3 regions of the Parvimonas micra genome follow, and region 3 is predicted to be linked to each of the others. Evidence: a T-box and tRNA genes for the amino acid it is inferred to sense, from the RefSeq annotation. Region 3 holds a T-box; the other regions hold tRNA genes.
What was found. The T-box of region 3 lies ahead of WFJ11_RS04020 (valine--tRNA ligase). A T-box ahead of a tRNA ligase gene usually reads a tRNA of that ligase, here a tRNA-Val.
Positions count from the first base shown of each region.

Region 1 (10,115 bases), 200 kb from region 3:
CTCCTTTCTAAGGAGTACAAAGAACGACAGTTCAATTAAAATTCTTAGTTTTATCACTGTTTTTTGGTTCATATTTTTTTTAAAATTTTTAATTTTAAACCAAAAGCTGTAAGGCTAACTAAAAGAAAATACCAAAATGATAGTATAAAACATTTAATAATTAGTAGTAAATATTTAATAATTAGTAGTAAATATTTAATAATTATTGAATGGGGGTGCACCCAATCTTAGAAATTTAAACAAAAATAAATTTTTGTAAATTTCAAAGCCGGGTACGCAAAACCCCCAAAAATTTGTACTGTCGTAAAATTTTTGGGGGTGTAGCTCAGTTGGGAGAGCACCTGCCTTGCAAGCAGGGGGTCAGGAGTTCGAATCTCCTCATCTCCACCAAGAAACCTGACAATTAAAGAGAAATATATTTCTGGTCAAGCGACCAAGGGCATAAGGTGAATGCCTTGGCACTGAGAGCCGAAGAAGGACGTGACAAGCTGCGAAAAGTCTCGGGGAGGAGCAAATATCCTGTGATCCGGGAATGTCCGAATGGGGAAACCCACTTGAGCAAACCTCAAGTATCTTGTTGTGAATACATAGCAATAAGAGGGAATAGTTGGTGAACTGAAACATCTAAGTAGCCAGACGAAAAGAAAGAAAAAATTCGATTTTCAAAGTAGCGGCGAGCGAAATGGAAAGAGCCCAAATTAAGTTAAGGAAGAAGAAAGATAGTTGAATGGTCTGGGAAGATCAACCGAAGAAAGTGAAAGTCTTGTAAACGAAATCAGACTTATTCTGACTTAGAAAGAGTAGCATGGGACACGAGAAATCCTGTGTGAATATGGGGGGACCACCCCCTAAGGCTAAATACTACTCAGTGACCGATAGAGAATAGTACCGTGAGGGAAAGGTGAAAAGAACCCCGGGAGGGGAGTGAAATAGAACCTGAAACCTTATGCCTACAAGCAGATAGAGTCTTAAGAGAGATGATATCGTACTTTTTGTAGAACGGGCCAGCGAGTTATGGTGTGCGGCAAGGTTAAGTAATGAAGTTACGGAGCCGTAGGGAAACCGAGTCTGAATAGGGCGAATAAGTCGTATGCCATAGACCCGAAACCAGGTGATCTATCCATGGGCAGGTTGAAGTGAAAGTAAAATTTCATGGAGGACCGAACCGGGTAGCGTTTAAAAGCTATCGGATGACTTGTGGATAGGGGTGAAAAGCCAATCGAACTTGGAGATAGCTGGTTCTCCTCGAAATAGCTTTAGGGCTAGCCTCAATTTAGTTTACAGGGGGTAGAGCACTGAATACCGTAGGGGTGTTAGACATTACCGAAAGTTATCAAACTGCGAATACCTGATAAATGATGATTGGGAGTCAGACTATGTGGGATAAGCTTCATAGTCAAAAGGGAAAGAGCCCAGACCACCAGCTAAGGTCCCTAAATATAGATTAAGTGGTAAAGGATGTTTTACTACTTAGACAACCAGGATGTTGGCTTAGAAGCAGCCATACATTTAAAGAGTGCGTAATAGCTCACTGGTCAAGTGGTAGAGCGCCGAAAATGAACGGGGCTAAAATCTAATACCGAAGCTGTGGACTAATGTAAATTAGTGGTAGAGGAGCATTGTGTAAGGGGTGAAGCTAAGTTGGAAGACGAAGTGGACTTTACAGAAGAGAGAATGCTGGCATGAGTAGCGAAAAGGAGGGTGAGAATCCCTCCCGTCGAAAGCCTAAGGATTCCTGAGGAAGGCTCGTCCTCTCAGGGTAAGTCGGGACCTAAGCCCAGGCTGAAAAGCGTAAGCGATGGACAACAGGTTGAGATTCCTGTACTATCTTTGAATGTTTGAGAGAAGTACTGACGCAGGAGGATATGTTGAGCGTGTGAATGGTAGAGCACGTCTAAGCAAGTAGGTAGAGAATAGAGGCAAATCCCTATTCTTAATATCGAGATGTGATGGGGAGCGAAAAATAAGTAGTGAAGCAACAGATTCCAAACTGCCAAGAAAAGGTACTATTGAGTGAGAAGATACCCGTACCAAAACCGACACAGGTAGGCAAGGAGAGAATCCTAAGACGCGCGGAAGAACCTTTGTTAAGGAACTCGGCAAAATGACCCCGTAACTTCGGGAGAAGGGGTACCATTAGATGTGAAGGGCATACGCCCAGAGCATAGAGTGGTCGCAGAGAATAGGCCCAAGCAACTGTTTACCAAAAACACAAGTCTCTGCTAAATCGAAAGATGAAGTATAGGGGCTGACACCTGCCCGGTGCTGGAAGGTTAAGGGGAAATGTAAGAGCAATCGAAGCATAGAACTTAAGCCCCAGTAAACGGCGGCCGTAACTATAACGGTCCTAAGGTAGCGAAATTCCTTGTCGGGTAAGTTCCGACCCGCACGAAAGGTGTAATGATTTGGGCACTGTCTCAACAAAGGATCCGGTGAAATTGTAGTAGTCGTGAAGATGCGACTTACCCACGATAGGACGGAAAGACCCCGTGGAGCTTTACTGTAGGCTGGCATTGGAATTTGGTATTAAATGTACAGGATAGGTGGGAGACTGAGAAACGAGAGCGCCAGTTTTCGTGGAGTCACTGTTGGGATACCACTCTTTTGATACTAAATTTCTAACTTGATACTCTGAAGCGAGTATAAGGACACTGTCAGTTGGGCAGTTTGACTGGGGCGGTCGCCTCCTAAAGAGTAACGGAGGCGTTCAAAGGTTCCCTCAGAATGGATGGAAATCATTCTAAGAGTGCAAAGGCAAAAGGGAGCTTAACTGCGACACCAACAAGTGGAGCAGATAGGAAACTAGGACTTAGTGATCCGGTGGTACCGAGTGGAAGGGCCATCGCTCAACGGATAAAAGCTACCCCGGGGATAACAGGCTTATCTCCCCCAAGAGTTCACATCGACGGGGAGGTTTGGCACCTCGATGTCGGCTCGTCTCATCCTGGGGCTGGAGTAGGTCCCAAGGGTTGGGCTGTTCGCCCATTAAAGAGGCACGCGAGCTGGGTTCAGAACGTCGTGAGACAGTTCGGTCCCTATCCATCGTGGGCGAAGGAAATTTGAGAGGAGCTGTCCTTAGTACGAGAGGACCGGGATGGACAGACCGCTGGTGTATCAGTTATCATGCCAATGGTAATGCTGAATAGCTAAGTCTGGAAGGGATAAGTGCTGAAGGCATCTAAGCACGAAGCCCCCCTCAAGATGAGATTTCCTGTTGCAGCAATGCAAGAGAGATTCGATACAGAAAATGTCGTAGATAGGTCAGAGGTGTAAAGGTGGCAACATCAAAGCTAACTGATACTAATAAATCGAAAGCTTGACCAGAAATATATACTCTTTAGTTGTAGGGGTTTTAAACAGAAATATATGAAAAGAAAAGAAAAAGTACAAAAGTAAACAAGTATGGCTGTGATGGCTAGGAGGATACACCTGTTCCCATCTCGAACACAGAAGTTAAGTTCCTAAACGTCGAAGGTACTAGTACATCTCGTACTGGGAGAATAGAAAACAGCCAAACAAACCACTCGAAAGAATGGTTTTTTGTTTATATAAATAATTAATTTTGTTTATTGTTGTGAAAGCTCAGAGCTTAACGGCAAAGAAAAGTAAATAAACAAGTATGGCTGTGATGGCTAGGAGGATACACCTGTTCCCATACCGAACACAGAAGTTAATGACCTAACAGCAATCTGTGATTGCGTCGTAGGTCAGATACTAAGAAACTCCATTTGTGAAGCAAATAGCAAGTTTCGACAGTGAAAGCTCAGAGCTTAACGGCAAAGAAAAGTAAATAAACAAGTATGGCTGTGATGGCTAAGAGGATACACCTGTTCCCATACCGAACACAGAAGTTAAGCTCCTAAACGTCGAAGGTACTGATACATCTCGTATTGGAAGAATAGAAAACAGCCAAACTCCTAGGTAGCTCAATGGTGGAGCACCCGGCTGTTAACCGGTAGGTTGTGGGTTCGAGCCCCACCCTGGGAGCCAATTATGCCGGGGTGGCGGAACTGGCAGACGCACAGGACTTAAAATCCTGCGATGTTAACTCATCGTACCGGTTCGATTCCGGTCCTCGGCACCAGTTTTAGGCCCCATGGTCAAGCGGTTAAGACATCGCCCTTTCACGGCGGTAACCCGGGTTCGAATCCCGGTGGGGTCACCATTTAATTTTTATGTGGCGGAGTAGCTCAGTTGGCTAGAGCATGCGGTTCATACCCGCAGTGTCAGGGGTTCAAATCCCTTCTCCGCTACCATTTTTATATTAAGGTTATATTTGGGCGCATAGCTCAGTTGGGAGAGCATCTGCCTTACAAGCAGGGGGTCATAGGTTCGAGCCCTATTGTGCCCACCAAATACGGCCTGGTAGTTCAGTTGGTTAGAATGCTAGCCTGTCACGCTAGAGGTCGTGGGTTCGAGTCCCATCCAGGTCGCCACTAGTATGCTGGTGTAGCTCAATTGGTAGAGCAACTGACTTGTAATCAGTAGGTTAGGGGTTCAAGTCCTCCCACCAGCTCCATATTTGCGGGAGTGGCTCAGTGGTAGAGCATCGCCTTGCCAAGGCGAGGGTCGCGAGTTCGAATCTCGTCTTCCGCTCCAAGAACTCAGAATTTATTCTGAGTTTTCTATTATGTGCCATTAGCTCAGCTGGATAGAGCGTTTGGCTACGGACCAAAAGGCCAGGGGTTCGAATCCTCTATGGCACGCCAAACAAAGTGATTACAGTTTTGTGATTGCTAATTTTTAACTAAAGAATCAAATAAATTATATTTGACTCTTTTTTTTTGCAAAAATTGGGTATAAGGAAATTGATTAACATTATCTTAGAAGCAGAATTAATACATTGATATTATTTAGATTTTTTTATTAATAAATGCCATTTTATATTGTATTTTAGTAGCTTTAGTGATATAATTGTTAAGACACTATTTAAGGAGGCGATTTTATGAAACCGATTATTGGAATTTCAGGTAGTATTTTGATTAATAAGGGTAATACTTTTTCAGGATATAGAAGATCTTATGTAAATCAAGATTATGTAGAAGCTATATTAAGAGCAGGTGGTATTCCTTTTATTATACCATTTAATGAAGATTTGGAAAGTACTAGAGAAATGGTTGAACAAGTTGATGGAATTATTTTATCAGGTGGACATGATGTAGATCCACATAATTATGGAGAAGAACCATTACTAAAAATTGGAGAAGTTTTTCCTGAAAGAGATGCTTTTGATATGGAAATATACAAAACTGCCATTAAGTTAAAGAAACCTATTTTTGGTATTTGTAGAGGTTATCAAATAATTAACGTTGTTAATGGAGGAACTTTATATCAAGATTTATCTTATGCAGATTTTGTTAAACTTAAACATAATCAAGGTGATAATCCAAGTCAGGCTACTCATTTGGTAGAATTAAAAGATGGAACATTTTTGAGAAATATTTTAGGTGAAGAATATAAAGTAAATAGTTTTCATCATCAAATAGTAAAAGATGTTGCGCCTGGATTTAAGATTGTTGCAAAAAGTTCTGATGGAGTTGTTGAATCTATTGAAAAAATAACAGAAGATTGTTTTGTAATTGGGCTTCAATGGCATCCAGAAATGCTATCTTTAAATTGCAAAAAATCTCAAGAGATTTTTAATTCATTTGTCAAAAAAGTCATAGAATACAAGAAGTAGGAGGTGTATATTTTTATGACTAATAAAAATAAGATGGGCTTATTTAGTATTATTCTTTTAGGATTTAATGGTATTATAGGTTCTGGTATTTTCTTGTTACCTAATAAGGTTATGGCACAAGTTGGACCAGCTGCTGTTTTAGTAACATTATTTGATGCATTATTAGTTATTAGTATTGCAGTATGTTTTGCCGAAGTTGGTGGAATGTTTAAAAAGAATGGAGGTCCTTATGTATATGCTAAGGAGGCCTTTGGTGAGTTTGTTGGTTTTGAAGTAGGTTTTATGAAATGGGCTATAGCTATTATTGCTTGGGCTACAATGACTGTTGGTTTTGCTGAAGCTTTAATGGGATTATTACCTAAGGGAACATTTGCTAATGAGAATATTGCAAAAGCTATTATAGTTACTATTATTGTTGTTTTACTTACTTTAGTGAATTTATCAGGTATTAAGACTTCAAAGATTTTAAATAATATTGTAACAACTGGAAAGTTATTACCACTTATTATTTTTATTGCAGTAGGTTTGTTCTTTATAAATGGATCAAACTTTACTCCGTTCTTTGTTCCTGGAAAAACTGCTAGTGGACAAACTATGTCAGCTGGCGCTGCTATTGGTGCTGCTGCATTAACAATATTCTACGCATTTACTGGGTTTGAAAGTATAGCTGTTGCCGCTGAAGACATGGACAATCCAGAAAAAGATGTACCAAAAGCTATTTTATTGGTTATCTTTATTTGTTCGATTTTTTATGTGTTAATTATTGGAATAGCAATAGGAATTTTAGGAACAGATTTAGTTACTGCAAAAGCTCCTATTCAAGAAGCTTTCCAAAGAATTATTGGTAATGCTGGAAAATACTTAGTTGGTGCTGGTACATTAGTATCAATAGGTGGTATTAATTTAGCTGCATCTATAATGACACCAAGAAGTGGTTCAGCTCTTGCTGATGATGGTTTAATTCCTAGAGTCATTGCTAAAAAGAGCTCAAAGGATGTTCCATATATTGCAATAATTATTACAGGCGTTATAACTTTAGCTTTAGGCTTATATGGATCATTAATAGGTTCATTTGCAATATTAGCTGCTATAAGCGTTGTATCAAGATTTGTACAATATGTACCAACTTGTTTATCCGTAATTGTTTTAAGGAAGAAACGTCCAGATTTAAAACCATCATTTAGAGTTCCATTTGGACCAGTAATTCCAATTTTAGCAGTAGTTGTAAGTTTCTGGTTATTATATAATTCAGATATGCAAAAAATAGTAATTGGACTTGGTGGATTGGTTATTGGAGCTGTTGTTTATTTTTTAATGAAATTATTAAACAAAGAAAATGCATAGTAAAAATAAAAAATAGAGAGGAATTTATTTCTTCTCTATTTTTTATTTTTAGTTTATGGTAAAATATATCTAGAGGTGATTTTATGAAAAATACTTTTTTAAATATAAAATATATCATAGAAAAATTTTTAGTTTTGTTTTTGATTTCAATCATAAGTTTTAGCTTTATTTCAAAAGTTTCATATGCAGATGATAATTTTGATAGGGCTAATAGAATTTATGATATGGATTATAGAAGTTTTTTTATAGGAAATATAACTGATGATTCTAATGGGAAATTTAAAATAAAAGTTACCACTATTTTCCTAGGCGAAAATCTTAATGAAATAGAAGTTCCTAAGTTTAAAGAATATAGCTATAGTAGATTAACTCCAGCAAAAGGAGATTATTTTGTAGGAATTTTGAAGAAAGATAATACTTTAGATTTGACTTGGATATTTAAAGCTACTTCTGGTAATTATAAAACACTATATTTAGCAAATGATAAAGATCCTGAAAATTCAGAAGTTAAATTATTCCAGAATATGATTAATAAAGGTGATTATGTACCTAATCTAGATGAAATTGAAAAGAATAAGAGATTAGAGGCTAATAAATATTCAAAACCAAAAGATGATTTTAGTAAAAATTATGATGAGTTGACTGAAGAAGAGAAACAAAACAGACTAGAGGCGGTAAATGAAAAGTCTGAGAAAGATTATAAAGAACGAATGGAAGCTATCTCTAATTTATTAAAAAATCCTGTTGTGCTTATTGTTCCGTCAATTCTGTTTTTATTAATTTTTTATGTTGTTCGTTCAAAAAGAAAATTTTTAAAAGAAATGGAAGAACGTATTGAAGATGAATACAATGACAAAGAATAATTCTATAAATAGTGATTATGAAGCTAAGAAATTATTGAATTTTAGTGTGAAATTTTCTTATTCTTTGCTTTATAATGGAGCTGAAGTTTATAGAGTAGAGGATAGTATAAATAGAATTTGTAAGTCTTTTGAAAACATAAAGGCTGTTAACACTTTTGCTTTAAGTAATATGGTAATTATTTCATTTGTATTTAATGGAACTACTTATACAAGTATGAGAAGATTAAATGATTCTGGAAAAAATTTGGAAAAAATAGCTTTGCTAAATGAGTTATCAAGAAATATAGTTTCTGGAAAAGTTGATATTGATGAAGCATTTAAAGAATTGAAAAATATAAAAAATAAAAGTTCATATAGTAATGTAGCTATTGTTTTGTTAGTTACTATATCTGCACCGTTTTTAGCTTTTATTTTTGGTGGAACTTTAAGCGATTTTATTCCAGCTTCTATGGCTATGCTTGTTGAAATGCTATTTTTGATTTATGTAGAAAAATTAAAGTTACCATCATTCTTGACAACTTTTTTATCTGCAAGTGCAGTAGCACTTTTTACAATGACTATGTCTAGGATTATTCATATTGAAAATGTATCAAGTATTTTGATTGCAGGAATTGTTCCTCTGTTCCCAGGAATACAAATAACAAATTCAATGAGAGATATTTTATCAGGAGATATTTTGTCAGGAATAATTGGAATAATGTCTGCTATATTTACAGCAGTTTCTATTGCTGTTGGTGTAGTTCTAATTCTTAGACTTTTTGGATAGGTGATTTTATGGATTTATTTTTAAATATAATTTGTGCGGTTGTATCTAGTATTGCATTTTCAATATTTTTTATAGTACCAAAGAAAGCTATTATTTACTGTTCTATTACTGGAACTATCAGTTGGATTGTTTATTATTTTTGTAGTGAACATTTTGGAAATGCGGTTAGCAATTTGATTGCATCTATAGTTGTAGGGTTATTTGCAGAATACTTTTCTGTAAGGTTAAAAATGCCTTCTACAGTATTTTTATATGTTGGAATTGTAATGTTAGTTCCAGGGTATGGAATGTATCACACTATGGAATATTTTGCAAAAAATGAGTATTTATTAGCTTTAGATATTGGAATAAGCACAGTTGTGCATGCAGGTTCTATAGCAATTGGAGTTTTAGTTTCAGCGGTATTTTCCAAATCGATTAAGAGAGTAAAATTTGATAGAGTTAATAAAATTAACGAAATAACTGAAATAATAGGAGAGTTCTCAGAAAAACAATAAAGAAAGTTTAATTCGAATAGACTTTTTTATGAAAAATTTTTTTGTAAAAAGGTTGATTTTTTTAGTTAAATAATGTATAATACTTAATGTTGTTTTATGGGAGTAGATGAGTTCTGGTGTGCTCTCTGGTCTTCAAAACCAGCATGAGGAGTTTGTAGCTTCTTAGGTGGGTTCGATTCCCACATATTCCCGCCAGTTTTTTTAAAATACAATTTAGCACTTGACTATTCTTTTACGATGAAGTATAATTATGTTAAGCTGTTATTTGGTATAATTATGTTAAGATGTTATTTAATAAATGGAGGTGTGTTATGTCAAATTTAAAAAAATTGCAATCAAAACAATTAGACGAGTTTTTTGAAGCAATATTAATGTTAAAATCTAAAGATGATTGCTATGCTTTCTTTGAAGATGTATGTACTTTACGTGAATTAAATTCTATTTCACAAAGATTAGAAGTTGCTAAACTTTTAAAAATAAGAAAAACTTATAACGAAATAGAACTTGAAACTGGAGCATCAACTGCTACAATTAGTAGAGTAAATAGATCATTACAATTTGGTGCAGAAGGTTATGAATTAGTTCTTGATGCGTTAATTGCTAAAGATTTAAAAACTAAAAAATAATTGATTTTAAGTAAAATAGATACTATTTTAAAATAGTATCTATTTTTTTGTTATAGATTTTAAAATTTATTGAAATATTAAAGATACAATGCTATAATATAATTGTTAGTTTTAAATTTATAAGGGGGTATTGTCATTATGATTAATGAAAGAATTAGTAAATTGAGAAAGTTGATGGCTAAAAGAAATATAGACGCCTATATTGTACCTAGCTCAGATCCGCATCAATCAGAATATTTAGCGGATTATTACAAAACTAGAGAATTTATAACAGGTTTTACAGGTTCTGCAGGAACTGCTGTTATTACTACAAAGAAATCAGGTTTATGGACTGATGGT
Region 1 is NZ_CP148048.1:1,022,634-1,032,748, reverse strand. Features, by position in the region: rRNA gene WFJ11_RS05020 (16S ribosomal RNA) at 1-7, shown strand, start outside; tRNA gene WFJ11_RS05015 (tRNA-Ala) at 315-390, shown strand; rRNA gene WFJ11_RS05010 (23S ribosomal RNA) at 424-3,324, shown strand; rRNA gene rrf (5S ribosomal RNA) at 3,402-3,517, shown strand; rRNA gene rrf (5S ribosomal RNA) at 3,800-3,915, shown strand; tRNA gene WFJ11_RS04995 (tRNA-Asn) at 3,916-3,990, shown strand; tRNA gene WFJ11_RS04990 (tRNA-Leu) at 3,996-4,084, shown strand; tRNA gene WFJ11_RS04985 (tRNA-Glu) at 4,091-4,165, shown strand; tRNA gene WFJ11_RS04980 (tRNA-Met) at 4,180-4,256, shown strand; tRNA gene WFJ11_RS04975 (tRNA-Val) at 4,279-4,354, shown strand; tRNA gene WFJ11_RS04970 (tRNA-Asp) at 4,360-4,436, shown strand; tRNA gene WFJ11_RS04965 (tRNA-Thr) at 4,444-4,519, shown strand; tRNA gene WFJ11_RS04960 (tRNA-Gly) at 4,525-4,599, shown strand; tRNA gene WFJ11_RS04955 (tRNA-Arg) at 4,633-4,709, shown strand; gene WFJ11_RS04950 (gamma-glutamyl-gamma-aminobutyrate hydrolase family protein) at 4,946-5,680, shown strand; gene WFJ11_RS04945 (APC family permease) at 5,696-7,024, shown strand; gene WFJ11_RS04940 (hypothetical protein) at 7,108-7,887, shown strand; gene WFJ11_RS04935 (threonine/serine exporter family protein) at 7,874-8,653, shown strand; gene WFJ11_RS04930 (threonine/serine exporter family protein) at 8,662-9,150, shown strand; tRNA gene WFJ11_RS04925 (tRNA-Sec) at 9,249-9,345, shown strand; gene WFJ11_RS04920 (YerC/YecD family TrpR-related protein) at 9,462-9,776, shown strand; gene WFJ11_RS04915 (aminopeptidase P family protein) at 9,915-10,115, shown strand, end outside.
Region 1: it encodes a tRNA-Val, which carries the amino acid that the T-box ahead of WFJ11_RS04020 (valine--tRNA ligase) is inferred to sense. The anticodon was not compared.

Region 2 (10,115 bases), 470 kb from region 3:
AGATAGCTTTTAAAATTATGGAATTTTTTCAAGATGAATTAAAGAAAAATGATGTTAAAAAGATATTTTTAGAAGTTAGAAAAAATAATATTCTGGCTATTAATTTATATAAAAAATGTGGATTTATAGAGATTAGGGAGATTGTTGACTACTATAGCAATCCGAAAGAAAATGGAATAATGATGTTAAAAGAGGTAGTTTGATGGATGATATAAAAATTATGGCGATAGAAAGCAGTTGTGATGAAACAAGTGTTGCTGTCGTCAAAAATGGAAGAGAAGTTATTTCTAATGTAATTTCATCTCAAATAGATATGCATAAAAAGTTTGGGGGAGTAGTACCTGAGGTTGCAAGTAGAATGCATTTAGAAGTAATCAATAATATAGTAAGAGAGGCTTTGGAAGAAGCGAAAATTACTTTAGATGATATAGATGCAATAGCTGTAACTAAAGGGCCGGGTCTTGTTGGAGCTTTGCTTGTTGGAATATCAGAAGCAAAGGCACTATCTTATGCTTGTAAAAAACCATTGGTTGGAGTAAACCATATGAAAGGACATATCTGTGCGGCTTTAATAACTCATAAAGAGCTAGAGCCTCCATTTATTTGTCTTTTAGTTTCTGGAGGACATACTTATCTAGTGCATGTAAAAGACTATAATAATATGGAAGTAATTGGAAAGACAATTGATGATGCCTGTGGAGAAGCTTATGATAAGGTTGCTAGATGTTTAGGAATGAATTATCCAGGTGGACCTGAAGTCGAAAGACTAGCAAAACTTGGAAATGATGAAGCGATAGATTTTCCAAGAGTAATGCTTGATAAAAACAGCTATAACTTTAGTTTTAGTGGACTTAAAACAGCTGTACTCAATTATTTAAACAATAAAAAACAAAAGAATGAAGAAATATCTAAAGAAGATGTATGTGCAAGTTTTCAAAGAGCAGTTTTTGATGTGTTGATTTATAAGACTGAAAAACTAATGAAAGAGAAAAACTTAGATACCCTTGTCGTATCAGGGGGTGTATCTGCAAATAATACTCTAAGGGAAGAAATAAATAAAATGTGCGAAAACAATGGTTTTAAATCATATTTTCCTGATAAAATACTCTGTACAGATAATGCGGCTATGATTGCATCATCAGGTTATTATGAGTATATATCAGGTGTAAGAAGTGATTTAACATTAAATGTTGAGCCGAATTTAGAATTGTAAAATTATAAAAAAATTTTTTAAAAAAGTGTTGACAATGAAAAAAATAAAGTGTATAATATTCGAGTAACTGTTTGAGAGATACCGTTCAAAGAATGATTTAATCACATTAAAAATTTCAAAAAGGTATTGACAAATCACAAGTTATGATATATAATTATTAGGCAGTCAATTTTAGAGTAAGATTGATTGATGAGGCCCCATGGTCAAGCGGTTAAGACATCGCCCTTTCACGGCGGTAACCCGGGTTCGAATCCCGGTGGGGTCACCATTTTATTTTAGTAGGTTTATTGGTAATATTTGGGCGCATAGCTCAGTTGGGAGAGCATCTGCCTTACAAGCAGGGGGTCATAGGTTCGAGCCCTATTGTGCCCACCAAATATGGCCTGGTAGTTCAGTTGGTTAGAATGCTAGCCTGTCACGCTAGAGGTCGTGGGTTCGAGTCCCATCCAGGTCGCCAATAAATATGCTGGTGTAGCTCAATTGGTAGAGCAACTGACTTGTAATCAGTAGGTTAGGGGTTCAAGTCCTCCCACCAGCTCCAATCTACTTTTAGTAGATTATATGGAGGAGTTCCCGAGTGGCCAAAGGGGACGGACTGTAAATCCGTTAGCTGCGCTTTCAGTGGTTCGAATCCACTCTCCTCCACCAATTGAATTTTTGTTAAGACCATAAAGTTTGAGTTTATATGCGGGTGTAGCTCAGTGGTAGAGCCCCAGCCTTCCAAGCTGGTTGCGAGGGTTCGATTCCCTTCACCCGCTCCATTTTGCACCTATAGCTCAGCTGGATAGAGCAACGGACTTCTAATCCGTGTGCCAGAGGTTCGAATCCTCTTAGGTGCGCCAACCTTTGGGGTATAGCCAAGTCGGTAAGGCACTAGACTTTGACTCTAGCATTCCGCAGGTTCGAGTCCTGCTACCCCAGCCAATTTTATGATTCATTAGCTCAGTCGGTAGAGCACCTGACTTTTAATCAGGGTGTCCGGGGTTCGAATCCCCGATGGATCACCATTCATGGAGAGGTATCGAAGTGGTCATAACGAGGCGGTCTTGAAAACCGTTTGGGTTCACGCCCACGTGGGTTCGAATCCCACCCTCTCCGCCACAATGGAGAAATACTCAAGTGGCTGAAGAGGCTCCCCTGCTAAGGGAGTAGATCCTTTACGGGATGCGAGGGTTCAAATCCCTCTTTCTCCGCCAATAATTTGGGCCTTTAGCTCAGTTGGTTAGAGCGCCCGGCTCATAACCGGTAGGTCCCGGGTTCAAGTCCCTGAAGGCCCACCAAATTATCTGAAGATATTTCTATTTTAGAAATATCTCTTATTTTATAGAGCTAAAAAGGATTGGTATTGTAGGGGTATAGTTCAACGGTAGAATGTCGGTCTCCAAAACCGCTGATGAGGGTTCGATTCCTTCTACCCCTGCCATTTACATAATATAAAGAAATCATAATATTAAATATGCCCAGATAGCGATAGTCGGTATAAGGAAGTGGCAAAAACAACGAAGTTGTTTTTAGGCAATGCCTTAGTCTAGTGCGAAGCACGAGAGAATGAGCTATCATAAAGCAAAAAATTAATATGCCCAGATAGCTCAGTCGGTAGAGCAGAGGACTGAAAATCCTCGTGTCGGTGGTTCGATTCCGCCTCTGTGCACCAGATCTGTAATTCGAGAAATCTGTTACGGATTGCTATTATTTTCCTGCTTAAGCAGGATTTTTTTAACTCATTTTTAGATGATTTATTATTTTCAAGCCCGGATAGCGAAAAGTCGGTATAAGAGAGTAACCAAAATATCGAGATGAAATCGAAGATATTTTGAGTTAATATCTTAGTCTAGTGCAAAGCACGAGAAGATGAGTTTTGAAAAGTTAAAATAGTGAAAATCTTAAAAAGTAAATAAAATAAAAGTGTTAATAAATAGTTATCAGCTGGAAGAGTCAGAGGACTGAAAATCCTCGTGTCGGTGGTTCGATTCCGCCTCTGTGCACCAGATCTGTGATTCGAGAAATCTGTTACGGATTGCTATTATTTTCCTGCTGATGCAGGATTTTTTTTGCTCATTTTTAGATTTTTTTAAAACAAATATAAAAGCTGTTGATTTATTCAACAGCTTTTATATTTCTCTATCTTGTAGTTTTAGATTTTTTCTAAATTCTGTAGGTAACATTTTTTGGTATTTTAAGAAATTACGATTAAATGTTTTGACTGTGTTATATCCAACTTCAAATGCAATATCGGTTATTTGCATATCTGTTTTTAACAATAATTTTGTAGATTTGTTAATTCTTACAAAATTTAAGAAATTCTTAAAATTTTTCTCTACATAGTATATAAATAGTTTATTAAGTTCTATTAAAGATATTGAAAAATCTTTACAAATTCTTTCTAAGTTAATATCATCACTTGAATTTTTTACTACATAGTTTAATATTCTGTAAAATTTTCTTATATTTTCTATTTGGCAAATTTGTGAAACTTTTTGAAAAGTTTGCCTGTATTTATTAGGATTTTGTCCCGTTCTTGCTGTAAATACTTTTGAAAGATGAGAACGGTCTGAAAATCCCGTTATTTCTGCGATTTCTTCTATGTCCAAATCCGTATATAAGAGCATATCCATTGTCTTTCCAACTCTCATCTCATTTATTAAAGTATTAAAAGAAAGACCAGTTGTTTCTTTTACATATCTATTTATTGTCGATTCACTTAAGAAGAATAATTTTGAGATAGAAGAAATGGTTAGTTTTTCGCTTAGGTGAGCATGTATATATCTAAAAATATTGATTTTATCAAAGTTTTCATCAATCCTTTTTGTTTTTTGTGTATCCTCATTTTGCATTCTTCTATATGTAATAATCAAGTCTATTATTTTATTTAAAACATAAGCTGAAGAAATAGGATTTTCGTTCTTATTATATAATGTAGAATCTTCTCCTAATTCAGCTCTTAGTAAGTCAAAAACATTAGAAAAATATTTAAATTGTTCATTTGTACATTGGATTACAGGCTTATCGTAGAACGAATTAATTAAACTTAGGTTTTCAGCATCTACATTGTAAAATGATTTTATTATTTTATTTGCACTATCAAAATTGTATTTTAGAATAAAATATTGTATAGTTTTTGAAACTTCAATAACTTCAGTATATTCCCAAGGCAGAATACATACTAAAGTTCTGTCTTTTATTTCATATATATTATTTTGAATTCTCATCTTTGCAGTGCCTTTTTTTATCAGTAAAAATCTAGCAGATTGATGAAAAAGACCTTTTGTTGGAGATGTTATTATTTCTCTGTCTATACTATACATACTTTCTTCATTTATATATGAATTAGCTTTGTTTTGTATTTCAATTCCTTTTTGTTTACTCATAAATACTCCTATTACAAATATGATAAGTTGTTTTTCTATGTACACTATAAGTATAAATCATAATCAAATTTATGTAAAGATAAAAATATAAAAAATGTCTTTTTGCAAAATATTGTATTTAATACAAGCATTTTAAAATTATTATAAAATAATAATTAGATAATATCAAGATAGATTAAACATTAAAAGACTATTTATTTATAAATTAGAGAAAAAATAAGTCGTTTTTTGTTGTATAAAAATTTTTAAATTTCAATTTGTAAAAAATAAATTTATAAAAAAATTATGTTGACATATACAGAGCTATCACAATCCTTAAATCTAGCTAAATTTATGATGATAAAATAAATAGAAAGTAATACAAATTTTATTAAATAAAATGTCCTGAATTTTTTGTAAGATATAGTATAATAAATATGTATTGAATACGTTTGTCGTATCAAAAAATTTTTTTAAAGGAGAAATGTTATGAGCAAAAACTTAAGAGGAAGAAATTTCTTAACATTATTAGACTTTACAAGTGATGAAATTCGTTACCTTTTAGATCTTTCAAGAAATTTTAAAGATTTAAAGAGAAGTGGAACTCCTCACCGTTATTTAGAAGGAAAAAATATAGTATTATTATTTGAAAAAACTTCAACAAGAACTCGTTGTTCTTTCGAAGTTGCAGGAATGGACTTAGGTATGGGAGTTACTTACTTAGATCCAGGTTCTTCACAAATGGGTAAAAAAGAATCTATTGAAGATACTGCAAGAGTTTTAGGAAGAATGTATGATGGTATTGAATACAGAGGATTCAGCCAAGAATTAGTTGAAACTTTAGGAGAATATGCTGGTGTTCCAGTATGGAATGGTTTAACTGATAAATTCCATCCAACTCAAATGTTAGCTGACCTTTTAACTATTGAAGAAAAATTTGGATATTTAAAAGGATTAAACTTTGTATATATGGGAGATGCAAGAAACAATATGGGTAATTCACTTATGATAGCTTGTGCTAAGATGGGTGTAAACTTTACAGCTTGTGCTCCAAAAGAATTATGGCCTGAAGAAGAATTAAGAGAAAAAGCTTTAGAAATCGCTAAGGCTACTCATTGTACAGTAAGATTCGAAGAAGATGTTAAAAAAGGAACTACAAATGCTGATATAATCTACACAGACATTTGGGTATCAATGGGTGAACCAGACGAAGTTTGGGCTGAAAGAATTAAATTATTAAAACCATACCAAGTAAACAAAGAAGTTATGGCAAACGCTAAAGAAACTGCTATCTTTATGCACTGCTTACCTTCATTCCACGATCAAAAAACTGTTATTGGAAGACAAATTTTTGAAAAATTTGGCATTCCTGAAATGGAAGTTACTGATGAAGTTATTGAAGGACCACAATCAGTTGTATTTGATGAAGCTGAAAATAGAATGCATACTATAAAAGCAGTTATGTATTCTACTTTATGGTAAGAGGTACAAATGGGAAAGAGAATAGTTGTAGCTTTGGGGGGTAATGCTTTAGGCAATACCCCTTTAGAGCAATTAGAGAAAGTAAAAATAGCTGCCGATATAATTTCTGATTTAGTTAAAGATGGAAATGATGTTATAATCGGACATGGAAACGGACCTCAAGTTGGAATGATTAATTTGGCAATGGATTATTCAGCAAACGGAAAAGAAAAAACTCCTTTAATGCCACTTGTTGAATGTGGAGCTATGAGTCAAGGATATATAGGTTATCATTTACAACAGGCTTTAGGTCAAGCTTTTAAAGAAAAAGGAATTAATAAAACTGCTGTTTCTGTTGTAACTCAAGTTGAAGTTGCAGAAGATGATAAGGCTTTTGAACACCCAACTAAACCAGTTGGAATGTTCTATACAAAAGAAAAGGCAGATGAACTTGCAAAAGAAAAAGGATTCACTTTTGTTGAAGACTCAGGAAGAGGATACAGAAAAGTTGTTCCTTCACCAAAGCCATTAAATATTGTTGAAATTGATGCTGTTAAGAAAATGGTTGATGCTGGACTTGTAGTTATAACTGTAGGTGGTGGCGGAATACCAGTTGTTAAGAAAAATGGCAAATTAGTAGGAATTGATGCTGTAATTGATAAGGATAAATCAAGTGCGAAACTTGCAGCAGATTTAGATGCTGATTTTCTTTTAATTTTAACTGCTGTTGATAAAGTTTGTATTAATTTCAATAAACCTGATCAAAAAGAATTGGATGAAATAAATGTTGAACAAGCTAAAAAATATATCGCAGAAGGACAATTTGGCAAGGGAAGTATGCTTCCAAAAGTTGAAGCTTGTTTGGAATTTGTAAATGGATTAGAAAATAGATGTGCCATTATTACTTTACTTGAAAAAGCATCAGATGCTGTAAAAGGTCTTACAGGAACTAAAATAGTTAAGTAGGAGGACATTTTGAACAATATATCACATAGAACAAGTTTTTTAGCAAAAGTTGCACTTTTTATTGTAGCGATTTTATGGGGGACTTCGCTTACTGTAGTTAAAAGTGCAGCAGATGTACTTAAACCGAACTTTCTTTTAGGTGTTAGATTTACCATAGCAGGAATTGTTTTAGCAATTGTTTTTCATAAAAAACTATTTAAAGCTAGAAAAGATGAATTGGTTTCAGGAGCTATTATTGGAATATTTTTATTTATGGCTTATTCCAGTCAAACTTTGGGAGTTACATTTACAACACCAGGACGTAGTGGATTTTTGTCAGCGTCATATTGCGTAATTGTACCTTTCTTGTATTGGATAACTAACAAAGTTAGACCTGACAAATTTAATGTATCTGCCGCAATTTTTTGTATAGTTGGAATATTTTTTATTGCTATGGCAGGAGAGAGTGGATCTATTTTTAATTCAAGTTGGACAGCGATTTATGGAGATGCACTTGCACTTTTAAGTGGACTTTTGTTTGCAGGCCATATCGTTATGGTTACAAAATTAGGAGTTGGGAAAGATCCTTTTGTGCTTACAATTATGCAATTTTTAGTTGCGGGGGTTCTATCTTGGATAACTACATTTGTTTTTGAAAATAATGCTGGAATGCAACTTACATTAAGACCAATGCTTGAGGTTTTATATCTTTCAGTAATGTGTACTGCTGTTGCATTATTATTACAAAATTTAGGACAAAAATATACAGATCCAAGTAGCGCAGCTATAATATTAGGCTGTGAGTCAATTTTTGGTGTCGCTTTTCCAGTTGCGCTTGGAATTGAAAGTTTAACTGTTAAATCAGTTATTGGTTTTTGTTTGATTTTTATTGCTATAATAATTTCAGAAACAAAATTATCTTTCATATTCAAAAAGAAAGACAAAGAAATTGAAAACAAAGTTTAGAAGTCTTAGGACTTCTTTTTTGTTGCAAAAAAATTTTAAATTCTTGATTAAATAAGAGTGTTACATATAATCTAGGGTAAATACTAAATATTGACTTTTATGCTTTTGTATGCTAGTATAAAAACAAGTTTTAGGGCATTGAGTATGTCCTTTTGTCATATAGGAGGGAATATGATTAATATAGATGTTTTATTGATTTTAAATTGTATAGTATATGTCCATGATTTTGAAAAAGACGATGTACAAGAAAAATTAGTTGGAAAAAATATATTTGAAATATTTGATTTTATTAGAAATATAAAGGATGAATCAGGCAATTATCCTGGAGAAATACATGAAAATGAGTTTTTAAGTATTTTAAATACAGTAGATCATAATAGAGTGATTTATGAAAAAATAAAAATAGTAGATGTTGATAATTCAGTTTATGGAAATGCTTCAGGTAGTGATAGGGTAGTAAATGTAACTTTTCAGTTTGAAGACAATTTGATTATAGTTTATAAAGGAACCGCTGGAGATTACGAATGGAAGGATAATGTAGAAGGAACATATAATATAACAGATACAAAACAACAAAGAAGAGCATTAAGATACTTTGATGAAATGGTTAAAAAGTTTAAAGACATAAAAAATATATATGTTTCGGGACATTCAAAAGGCGGAAATAAAGCTCAATATATTGGAGTTTTAAGAGGAGATATGTCTAAACTTAAAAATGTTTATTCTTTTGATGGACAAGGATTTAATACAAATTTTATAAACAAGTATAGTAAAGAAATTGAAAATAATAAATATAAAATTTTTAATATATGTAATGAATATGATTATGTAAATATCATAATGCATTCGGTATCTAATAAGATTTTTATAAAATCTATTACAAATGTTGGAAATGAAGATAATAGATATTCTAAAATTGTTCATAGATTGGGAGGGGTTCATTCTCCATACTCAATGTTTAAAAAAGAAAATGGAATTTTAACCTTAAATGATGTTGTTGAGCAAAGTGAACTTATGATAAATTTTGAAAAACTTTTTGAATTCTATAATGCTAATATGGAGGAAGAAGATAATAAATTTATGTATTATAGGATGTCATTATTAATGATGGATTCTGGTAAAGAAGTTTTCGGGACAGAATGTCCTACTCCTCCAAAGGGATTTTTTAAAAGATTTTCAAAGCTTACTAGGGAGTTTACAAAAAACGAAAGTGAACTAAATTCTTCTCAAATCATAAGACTTTTTAAACCTATTTTTTCAGATATAGGTTCTATAATAATAAAAGGGAAAATTTCAAACTAAGGATTTAAAAATATATTATTTTAGTTTTTTAAAAACTGCTCATTTAGGGTGGTTTTTATTTTTTTACTTATGCTTTATTTTCGTCGTATATTATAAATTATTTTTGTGAAAAAAATTAGAAAAATGTTGACTTTTATATATATAAATGTTAAAATATTTAGGTACATTTAATAATGTATAGTTATGTGCATTTTTAAAAAAAGATATTTAAGGAGGTGAAGAAATGCCAACTATTAACCAGTTAATTAAACAAGGAAGACAAAAAGCTGTAACTAAATCAAAAGCACCAGCATTAAGTTTTAATTTTAATACTCTTAAAAAGAGAAGTACTGCTAGTGAATCACCACAAAAAAGAGGTGTATGTACAGCTGTAAGAACTGTAACTCCTAAGAAACCTAACTCAGCGTTACGTAAGGTTGCCAGAGTTAGATTAACAAATGGAATGGAAGTTGCAGCTTATATTCCAGGTATAGGTCATAACCTTCAAGAACACAGCGTTGTGCTTATTAGAGGGGGAAGAGTAAAGGACCTTCCAGGGGTTAGATACCATATAATAAGAGGTACATTAGATACTGCTGGGGTAGCTAATAGAAAACAAGGAAGATCTAAATACGGAGCTAAAAGACCTAAATAATTAAACTGATGTGGCAGAAATGTTTTATTAATTAGAGTTTAACTTTATAATACATACATTTGTGTGCTTATCAGCAAGAAAATCGCTGAGTACCAGTGATACTACTAATATAGTAAGGAGGGAAGAAAGGTGCCAAGAAAAGGACATGTTCCAAAGAGAGAGGTAATGCCAGATCCGATTTATGGTGATGTGGTTGTTACTAAACTTATAAACAACATTATGCTTGACGGTAAAAAAGGAATTGCTC
Region 2 is NZ_CP148048.1:1,295,284-1,305,398, reverse strand. Features, by position in the region: gene rimI (ribosomal protein S18-alanine N-acetyltransferase) at 1-203, shown strand, start outside; gene tsaD (tRNA (adenosine(37)-N6)-threonylcarbamoyltransferase complex transferase subunit TsaD) at 203-1,213, shown strand; tRNA gene WFJ11_RS06345 (tRNA-Glu) at 1,407-1,481, shown strand; tRNA gene WFJ11_RS06340 (tRNA-Val) at 1,513-1,588, shown strand; tRNA gene WFJ11_RS06335 (tRNA-Asp) at 1,594-1,670, shown strand; tRNA gene WFJ11_RS06330 (tRNA-Thr) at 1,679-1,754, shown strand; tRNA gene WFJ11_RS06325 (tRNA-Tyr) at 1,777-1,861, shown strand; tRNA gene WFJ11_RS06320 (tRNA-Gly) at 1,901-1,974, shown strand; tRNA gene WFJ11_RS06315 (tRNA-Arg) at 1,979-2,055, shown strand; tRNA gene WFJ11_RS06310 (tRNA-Gln) at 2,061-2,137, shown strand; tRNA gene WFJ11_RS06305 (tRNA-Lys) at 2,145-2,220, shown strand; tRNA gene WFJ11_RS06300 (tRNA-Ser) at 2,226-2,314, shown strand; tRNA gene WFJ11_RS06295 (tRNA-Ser) at 2,319-2,409, shown strand; tRNA gene WFJ11_RS06290 (tRNA-Ile) at 2,417-2,493, shown strand; tRNA gene WFJ11_RS06285 (tRNA-Trp) at 2,563-2,636, shown strand; tRNA gene WFJ11_RS06280 (tRNA-Phe) at 2,792-2,867, shown strand; tRNA gene WFJ11_RS06275 (tRNA-Phe) at 3,129-3,201, shown strand; gene WFJ11_RS06270 (AraC family transcriptional regulator) at 3,325-4,581, opposite strand; gene argF (ornithine carbamoyltransferase) at 5,050-6,042, shown strand; gene arcC (carbamate kinase) at 6,052-6,987, shown strand; gene WFJ11_RS06255 (DMT family transporter) at 6,997-7,932, shown strand; gene WFJ11_RS06250 (Mbeg1-like protein) at 8,104-9,234, shown strand; gene rpsL (30S ribosomal protein S12) at 9,458-9,868, shown strand; gene rpsG (30S ribosomal protein S7) at 9,998-10,115, shown strand, end outside.
Region 2: it encodes a tRNA-Val, which carries the amino acid that the T-box ahead of WFJ11_RS04020 (valine--tRNA ligase) is inferred to sense. The anticodon was not compared.

Region 3 (10,115 bases):
TTTTTAGAGTATTTCCTGAATCCATAATATCATCTACTATTAGCACATCTTTCCCTTCAATATCTTCTCTAAGATCAGAAATAATATTAACTTTACCAGTTGAAATTTCAGAATGTTCATAAGATGATGTTGTAATAAAATCTACAACTATAGGTTCATTTATCTCTCTAACTAAATCTGCAAGAAAAACAAAACTACCTCTCAAAAGGCCAATAGCAACTAAGTTTTTACCAACATAGTCTTTTGAAATTTGTTTTCCAAGTTCTTTTACTCTATTGGAAATTTCTTCTCTTGTAAATCTAGTAACCTCTCTTTTGTTCATCAAAATAGTCCTCCTTCGCTACTTTTTTACTATTTTTATTTTTTTCAAATTCAATTCTTTTCTTTTCAGAGTCTTTAATTTCCTTTAAAATCATTAATATTTTATTCAAAGTATATTGAATACTAACAAGTATTATAATCAAAAAAGTCATAAATATAACATTAAAATCTATATTCATATAAAATCACCTAATTATTTTTTATTTTCTCAATGCTTGATATAATTTCATCATAGATATTTTGATATTTCTTTAATTTTTCTCTTTCCTCATTAACAACTTTTTCAGGAGCATTATTTACAAACTTTTCGTTTGAAAGTTTAGAAGATGCCCTTTTTATTTCTGATTCATATTTCTGTAAATCAGTATTTAATTTTTCCAATTCCTTCTTATAATCTACAAGCCCATCTAAAGGAATATAAATTTTTTGATTATTACAGATAACAACCATAGAATTAGAAATTTCTTCATCTTTATCCATAACTATTACTCTAGAACATGATGCCAAAAATCTGTATAAATGTTCTAATGATGAAGTATAAACTTTTGTAATTTCACTATTTGAAACAAAATATAATTCAGATTTCTTTGAAGGCGGAATATTCTTTTCACTTCTCTTATTTCTAATAGCAGTAATAGTTTCAATTAAGTTTTCAACTTCACCTTCTTCTTCTATAAACATACTACTCTCATCATATTCAGGAAAACTTGAATTAATAAGCTTTTCATTAATGCTAGGCATAAAAGAATAAATTTCTTCTGTTATAAAAGGCATAAAAGGATGTAATAATTTTAGAATATTATTTAAAACATAAATTAAAACAGACTTAGCAACTAATTTTTTCTCAACATTATCTCCATACAATCTTGTTTTAGAAAACTCAATATACCAATCACAAAATTCATTCCATATAAAGTCATAAATTTTTGCTGAAGCTAACCCAAATTCAAATTTTGATAGATTTTCTGTTAATTCTTTAATTGTTCTATTTAATCTTGTTAAAATCCACTTATCTTCAATTTCTATCTTACTTAAATCAACATCATATTTCTCTTCATCATTTAAATTCATAAGTACAAATCTTGATGCATTCCAAAGTTTGTTTGCAAAATTTCTGTTGGATTCTACTCTTTTTTCATAAAATCTCATGTCATTTCCAGGAGTATTTCCTCCAACTAATGTAAATCTTAATGCATCTGCACCATATTTATCTATTATTTCAATCGGATCAATTCCATTTCCTAAAGATTTACTCATCTTTCTTCCAAGTTCATCTCTAATCAATCCTGTAAAATAGACATCTTTAAAGGGAATTTCATTTAGATTATATAAACTTGAAAAAACCATTCTAATAACCCAGAAAAATAAAATATCATAACCTGTAACTAAAGTATTAGTTGGAAAAAAGTATTTTAAATCTTCCGTTTTATCAGGCCAACCTAATGTTGAAAATGGCCATAATGCAGAAGAAAACCAAGTATCTAAAGTATCCTCATCTCTAATAAATGTTTTTCCTTCTTCTTTTGGTTCTTTTTTACTTACAACAACTTCTCCTGTTTCTTTACAATAATAAACAGGAAGTCTATGTCCCCACCATAATTGACGAGAAATACACCAATCTTTAATATTATCTAACCAATTTATATAAACTTTTCCAAATCTCTCTGGAATAATGTTTAACTTTCCATCTAAATAAGCTTGCTTAGCAGGTTTTGCTAATTCTTCCATTCTAACGAACCATTGTTTTGATATAATTGCTTCAATAATCGTCTTACATCTCTCGCAATGTCCTACAGCATGATTATGTGGTTCAATTTTAATCAAATATCCATTTTCTTTAAGTTCTTTTACTATTTCTTTCCTTGCAACTTCTCTTTCTAATCCAGAAAATTTTCCGAATCCTTTAGCAATTTTGCCATCATAATCCATAATAAGCTTTTGTCCTAAATTATGTCTACTTCCAACTTCAAAGTCATTCGGATCGTGTGATGGTGTAATCTTAACACAACCTGTACCAAATTCCATATCAACATAATCATCTGCTATAATAGGAATTTCAATATTTAAAATAGGTAAAATTAAAGTCTTTCCTACCTTATCTTTATATCTCTCATCATCTGGATGTACTGCAACAGCTAGGTCACCAAGCATTGTTTCAGGTCTTGTTGTTGCAATTGTTAAATACTCTTCACTATCTTTAAAAAAGTATTTAATATGGTAAAAATTTCCATCTTCATCATTATGTTCAACTTCAGCATCAGAAATAGCAGTACCACAATTACAACACCAGTTTACAATTCTGTCTCCTCTATAAATTAATCCATCATTGTACATTTTTATGAAAACTTCTTCTACTGCCTTAGAAAGATTATCATCTAAAGTAAATGCATCTCTTGACCAATCACAAGAAACACCTAGTGTTTTTAATTGATTTTTAATGTTTCCTCCATATTTTTCAGTCCAGTCCCATGCTTCTTTTAAAAAACCGTCTCTTCCAAGTTTTTCTTTAGAATTACCTTCTTTCTTTATTTTTTCAACAACTTTTGCCTCTGTTGATATTGATGCATGGTCAGTTCCTGGAACCCAAAGAGCCTCATAACCACTCATTCTTTTCCAACGAATTAAAATATCTTGAATAGTATTATTAAGAGCATGGCCTAAATGTAAATTACCTGTTACATTAGGTGGCGGCATTACAATAGTATATGGTTTTTTATCTGTATTTATATGTGCAACAAAATCTTGATCTTCTAACCAACTATTATATATTTTATTTTCAAAGTCTTTTGGATTATAAGTCTTTTCTAAATTTTTCATAAAACCTCCTCATATAAAATAAAATATTCATATTATCCAAATAATAAATTAAGCACTTTTACTTGCTGTAATATTATAATTTATATAATTATAATATTACTACTTTGAATTGTAACATATTGTTATAATATCACAATAAAAAAACTTCATCCCGTATATAGGACGAAGTTATCGCGGTACCACCTAATTTTCATAAAAAATGACTCTCTAAATTTATAACGTAATTACCCGTTTTTCAAAGCTAAAAAGCTACCTTCACAAAAAATGAATTAAATTTTTACACCGAACAAATTCTCTCTGAAAATTCTTTTTATGTTACTCCTCTTTTATATGCCTATATTTAATTTTTAGATAAAAATATTAGATATATTATAACACGAAAAATATTAAATTTCAATAAAAATTAAGAATTTTATTTATACTTTCTTACCATTATATGTCCCCTAAATTTATTAATAGGATTTTTACCTTCAAATCTAATTAACATATAGTATATTTATAAAAATTTATATTTATAAAAATTTAATTTTTATAAATAAAAAAAAGGCCGAAAACTAATTTCGGCCAATTTATTATTAAATTAAATTTTACCAACTAAATCTAATCCTGGAGTTAAAGTTTCATCGCCTGGTTCCCATCTTGCTGGACATACCTTATCTCCATGTTTAGCTACAAATTGTGCAGCTTGAACTTTTCTTAACAATTCTTTAGCGTTTCTTCCAATTCCATTAGCGTTTACTTCATAAAGAACTATTTCACCTTGAGGATTTACAACGAAAGTTCCTCTTAAAGCTTGTCCTTCGCCTTCAATTAATACGCCAAATTGTTCTGAAAGAGAAAGAGCTCTGTCTGAAATCATTGGATATTGAATCTTTCTGATTGTTTCAGAAGCATCCCACCAAGCTTTATGAACAAATTCAGAATCTGTAGATACTGAATAAATTTCGCAACCTATTGCTTTGAATTTATCATAACTTAAAGCTAAATCTTCTAATTCAGTTGGACACACAAATGTAAAATCTCCTGGATAAAAGAAGAAAACACTCCATTTACCTTCTAAATCTTTGTTTGATACTGTGATTAAATCCCCGTCATAATATGCAGGAACTTCAAATTCTTCAATTTTTTTTCCAATTAAACTCATACTAATACCTCCTATATTCGCCTTTTTTACTAAGACATTCATATTATACCACTTTTCTATTCATTCAAACAAAAAAGAGAGCAAAAAGCTCTCTTTAAATTTATAATTATGAAATATATCCTTCATTTGACAAGATTTCTTTAGATTTTTCTAGATTTGCATCATTGACCATTACTACAGGTCCAGTACAACCCATTCCAGTTTTTGCAAATATATTATTTTTCCACAAAGCAACCTTAGCATCTTCAAGTTCAAGAATATCAATTCCACCAATAGTTGCAGTAGCTTGTTCTTCTGCAGGACATTTAACTTCTTCTTCTGGTTCAGCTTTTTTTGCACCAGCAGAAGTAATCTTTTCTAAAATAGCTTTTAGACCAGCTTTATTAGCTTTTTCAAATTCTTTCTTTGAAACTTCTTTAATATTTCCTTTAACTAATTGTCCTGCATAAGTCATAGCATTTGCAATAACAGGGAATCCTGAAGCTCTTGATACTATAAGAACAAGTCTATCATATCCTTCACCAATTCCTGGTCCATAACCATAACCCATAGCTTCAAATCCACCACCAGTAGTGTATGATGAGAAAACTTTCATCAAAAGATTTCCAGTTAATGTATCATTTACCATTACATCTGGGACTCCTTGCAATAAGTCATTTCCTCTCATTAATACTCCACCATCAGCTCTGTTAGACTCAGCAAAGTTCATATCATAACCATTTTCTTTTAATTCTTTAAATGCTCTTTCAACAGAAACTGCATTATCTACATTCAATATACCTACTGTAGGATTTTGAATACCTAATGCTTTTGCAACAATAACTCCATAGATACCATTTTTAACCATACCTTCTACTCTATGTGCAGAAGATGTACCAGTAGTTGTCGCAATAATCATTTCCTTTGCAGCAGCTGGAGTAATAACTCTACCTACAGTAGAAACTCCAATTGGAAAACTATAATGCATAGTTACACAACCATCAATTTCACCACTATCTAATAGTGATTCCATTTTTTTGTAACCTTCTTCTTCATTAGCAACAACATATTGCTTTAATGAAGTATTTACTTCTGGTCCAATAATGCAATATTCTACACTATTATCTCTTGATTGAGCAAGCTCAGCTCCTTTTACAACATTATCTAATCCATGTTCACTGCCTAAAGTTGTAACAGCAATCCTTGGTCTTATTCCAAACGCACCTGTTTCTAAACCAGTAGCAATTTCTTCAAAGACATTACCTATTACTTTTTTTATATCAGACATGAAATCACCTCTATTCTTCAATTAAAGAAGATGCAAAATTTCTCATTGCTTCAGCAACTAATTTCTTAACTTCTTCCTTAGAAACTCCAGAGTTGTCTTCTAATTTACCTGAATTTCTTTCTAAAACAATTGATACACCATCAAATAAGTTAGTCATTCTTCCTAAGAATAAAGAACCCTTACCAATAATCATAGCTCTATTTAATTCACCTGATGTTAAATCTTCACGGCAGAATCCTAAATAAGGTACTCCTGAAGGAATATGTCCTTGAGTTGGAGCCCATCCTTCCATACCATGATCTTCAATAAAGCTAGCAATTTCAGCTTTTTCTAATTGTTTTTTCATTACTCCTAAAGCACCAATCATCTTGAAGTTAGCATTTGGAACATCTCCAGCTCCAGCAGGTTTAGTTATGTCAGGATTTTGCATTTCAGCTGAGTATTTATCAACATCTTTTACTGTTAAATTAGCTTTTTCCAATGGTGCAGTAACTAATGCTGACATAACGGCTTGTGGTGATGAACCAGTTCCTACTGTATGTCTACCAACTATGTCAGTTCTTAATACTGGGTTAACTCCATCATTTTCTGAAATTAATGCAGCAAATCCACCAATACAATCTTCTAATATAGGTAATCCTTTCTTAAGGTGGTCTTTACCGTTCATTCCTAATTTAGCTGTACATCCACCTGCAACTATAACAACATTTTTGAAAGTTCCAGAATGAACATGAGATGATGCAGCAATTAAAGTATGAGTTGGAGCAGCACAGAATCCTCTTATATCAGAACCTGAAGCATTGTCAAATCCAGCTAATTCAGCTATAGATTTTGCAAAGTTACCACCACCTCTTTGGTTCATATCTCCACATGCTTCTTCTGAACATTCAATAACATATTCTACATCATTAGGATCTAAATTATTCTTTGCAACTAAATGTAAAGCAGCTAACAATCCAGAAGCTTTTGTAACCAAATTTTCTAACATAACATGAGCTGATAAGTTAACATCAACATCATGAGCTCTAGTAACTACACCTACTAGTTTATCTTCAAAGTATAAACCTTCTGCATGATTATTCATATGTCCTTCAAGAACTGATTGATCAACACCTTCTTTTAATCTTGCAACTAATCCTTCGCTAATTAGTGGATGTTTTTCCAAATCAGCTTTAACAGATTCAGTAAACTCTTTGTTAAGATAAACTAAATCAAAGGCATCACAAATTTTCATAAGACCAACAAATTCATGTTCTGGCATTATTTCACCATATTTACCATCTCTTGGAGCTCCAGATAAATATTTATCTGCATCTGACCATGGTTGTGGCACAGCCTTTAAATCTTCTGGTCTTTTGTTTCCAATGTAAACTTGGTTTGGTAAATAATTTAATACTTCTTCATATTTTCTAATATGATTTGGTATTTCCTTTAAATATTCTGAATCAGGATTTAAAGCCTTTTCAGTAGTTTGAGTTGTTCCATTTTGAATTATCATGTCTGGTGCATGAACTAATACGTAAGAAGTTCCTTTTAATACAGGAAAATTCATCTTAATTACCTCCTTTAATATAAAAAACAGATAGCATAGTATGTATTGCATATAAGCCAACTACCCTCATCTAATAGAATACCATTAAATTAAAAAGGTGTCAATACCTGACACCTTTTTTTACTTAAAAATTATTCAAATATTGTTTGTCCTTCAACTTCAGTTGATAAAGCTTTTAATGCTTTTTTAACAATACCCATTCTTAATGCATATTCTTCTTCATGGCTCAATTTAGGATTACCTAATGGATGAGGAATTGCTATAGCAGGAACAATTCTGTTAGCTCCTACTGTTAATGAAATTGGAGTTACAGTACATACATGTACTACTGGAATTCCAGCTCTCTCAATTTCTTTTACCATCGTTGCACCGCAACGTGTACAAGTACCTCAGGTAGATGTTAATATAACTGCATCTACTCCATCAGCAACCAATTCTTTGCTGTATTTTTCTGCAAATGCTTTTGCAGAAGCTACAGCTGTACCATTTCCTACTGTAGTATAGAAATATCTATGAAGACTTCCAATTTCACCCTTCTTTTCAAGTTCTCTTAAAACATCAACAGGTAAAACTCTATCTGCATCTTGGTTCGCATAAACTGGGTCATAACCACCATGTGCTGTTTCCCATTCGCCTTCTTTAAGATCCATTACACCTTCAATATCATATTTACCATATTTTGAAGCTGATGAAGATTCAATATGATCAGGGTTTCCATGAGGAACAATACCACCTGATGTTACCAAAGCAATCTTAGCTTTTGTAATATCTTTAACAGCTGGATTTGGATCTACTCTGTCAAAGTGTGGCATTGGAAATTCTGTTTCAAATTCCTCACCTTTTAACTTTTTAATCATCATATTTACAGCTCTCTTACCACCGAAATCTTCTCTAAATATGTTCTTTCTAACTCCTCTTTCAATGTAACCTTCTTCAGCTGGAGAACCAATTTCTTCTCCTTTAACAAGTTTCATTGCAAGTGGAACCATTTTGCTTACAGCATCTTTCATACCTGCAGCACTATTTTTAGTTGAAACTATATATATGCTCTTTTTGAACATATCTGCACCTGGGTTTTCAATATACATACCAGTTAAAGCCGGAATACCCAATTCATTTTGAACAGCTTCAGTAATTGTACCAGCAGCAACTCCATAACGACCAGCATTAAATGCAGGACCTGCTATGAATAAATCTGGATTGTACTTTTTAACCATTTCTAAAACTTCTGCTTTAGCTTGGTCCATATTTTCACCAAAATAGCTGTCTCCGCAAATAACTGTAGCAACTATTTCAGCTTCACCCTTAAAACCGGCATTTAATGCTAAACCAGGTCCAATTTTTTCTTCTCTGACTTCTGGTTTATAATCTGCCTTTTCTTCTCCACCTATACCAGCAAAGAATTGGTTTATATAGTGAACTACTCTTAATTTTTCCACACTAATCACCTCTCTATCATATATTTATATATGATTTTTTTCTTAATTACAAATTATAATGAATTTCTAATTTCACTTACAGCTTCAATGATAGCATCACAGTCAAGAACCATTTCCATCATACCAATTTGGTCATCATAAACTGATTCATCAACTTCTGCTTTAAATTCAGGTTCAACTGCGTGATATACTTTAAGTCCTAACTGAACTCCTGCTAATGGACCTGCAAAAGTAGGGTCTCCTGTAGTTACAGTTTCAGCTGCTAATGCTGCTGATTCTGCTTCAGATGCTCCTAAAAGAACTAAACAATTTTCTGCTCCGTATTTTTCTGCTAATTCTTTTACCCTTCTTTGATTTTCTAAGTCCATTGCTCCTGCTGCAGTTCAGACAAAACATTCAGTTGCTGAAAATACTATTTCTGCAGGAGTTGTAGCGACACATTCTTCCATAGCTGGTCCTGGTATACCATCTCTATCACCGATTATGATTACTTTTGTATTTTCTGTAAAAAGTGCCATATCGCTAACACATCCTTTCTATATATTTTATTTTCGTTTAATTTTATATAATATTCCGTGTATTTAATAAATTTTAATAGCCAGTAGCTGATAATCTATTAAATCCTAATTCATTTGTTGCACCTGTAATTGCTTGTAATTCAACCATAATTGAACCATCTTCTCTTAATGATCCATCGAATCCACCTGCAATAATGTCAACATAATCTAAAGTTCCAATAACTTTGTCCATCTTAGGTAATACAATAGTTTCGTTAGCATTACCACCAGTTACTACCGCATTTGCAGCAACATCAGCATCAGCTAAAGATTGACTTGCACCGTCTCTACCAGCATATTCATCAGTAATGATAACTGTTTTAACGCCTTTACCTTCGATTTTTTTACAGTTCATAATTAAATCTGTATCTGGGTTACCAAATCCTTCTTGTGATACGATAGCTCCATCAAGATTTAAAAATTCACACAATTTAGCAGTCCAGTTTGATGATCTTTCTTTATCTGCTAAATATACATTTTCGTTAGTGATAATAACACCAACAAAGTTGATTTCTTTTCCATGCTTTTCATACATTGCTCTAACAACTGGGTTGTTTAAGTGATGATAAGTTGTATTCTTATCACAAGCAGATACACAGTTACCACTTAATATAGCTCCATCCATCAATTCTGTTGGATATAATAGTGTTGGAACTATTTGTTTTGCATCTACACCGTAAACATATGTATCATGTAATAATCCTTGAGATTGTAACATTTGAACATAAGCAACTTTTGGTAAATGTTTTAATTCTTCAGCTTGTTCGAATAATGGCTTAGTTTCGAATACTTCTACTTCATCAGGTTCAACTTCTTTACCAGCTAATCCTAAATAAGTAGCAGCTTTTAATCCTGCCATTCTAACAGCTTTTTCGTAAGCATGAGCTTCAACACCTTCAGCTGGTTCCACAATTAAAACTATATTATTAGTTTTAGAGAATGGTGTATATTCAGCTCCAGGTCCTTGCATATCAACAATACCTTCTTGGAAGCCTACTATTTTACCAACTGTCATTAC
Region 3 is NZ_CP148048.1:826,658-836,772, forward strand. Features, by position in the region: gene hpt (hypoxanthine phosphoribosyltransferase) at 1-322, opposite strand, end outside; gene WFJ11_RS04015 (hypothetical protein) at 300-500, opposite strand; gene WFJ11_RS04020 (valine--tRNA ligase) at 511-3,138, opposite strand; T-box leader at 3,294-3,478, opposite strand; gene ahpC (alkyl hydroperoxide reductase subunit C) at 3,719-4,282, opposite strand; gene grdD (glycine/sarcosine/betaine reductase complex component C subunit alpha) at 4,389-5,549, opposite strand; gene grdC (glycine/sarcosine/betaine reductase complex component C subunit beta) at 5,560-7,101, opposite strand; gene grdB (glycine reductase complex selenoprotein B) at 7,233-8,540, opposite strand; gene grdA (glycine/sarcosine/betaine reductase complex selenoprotein A) at 8,594-9,058, opposite strand; gene WFJ11_RS04050 (glycine/sarcosine/betaine reductase component B subunit) at 9,132-10,115, opposite strand, start outside.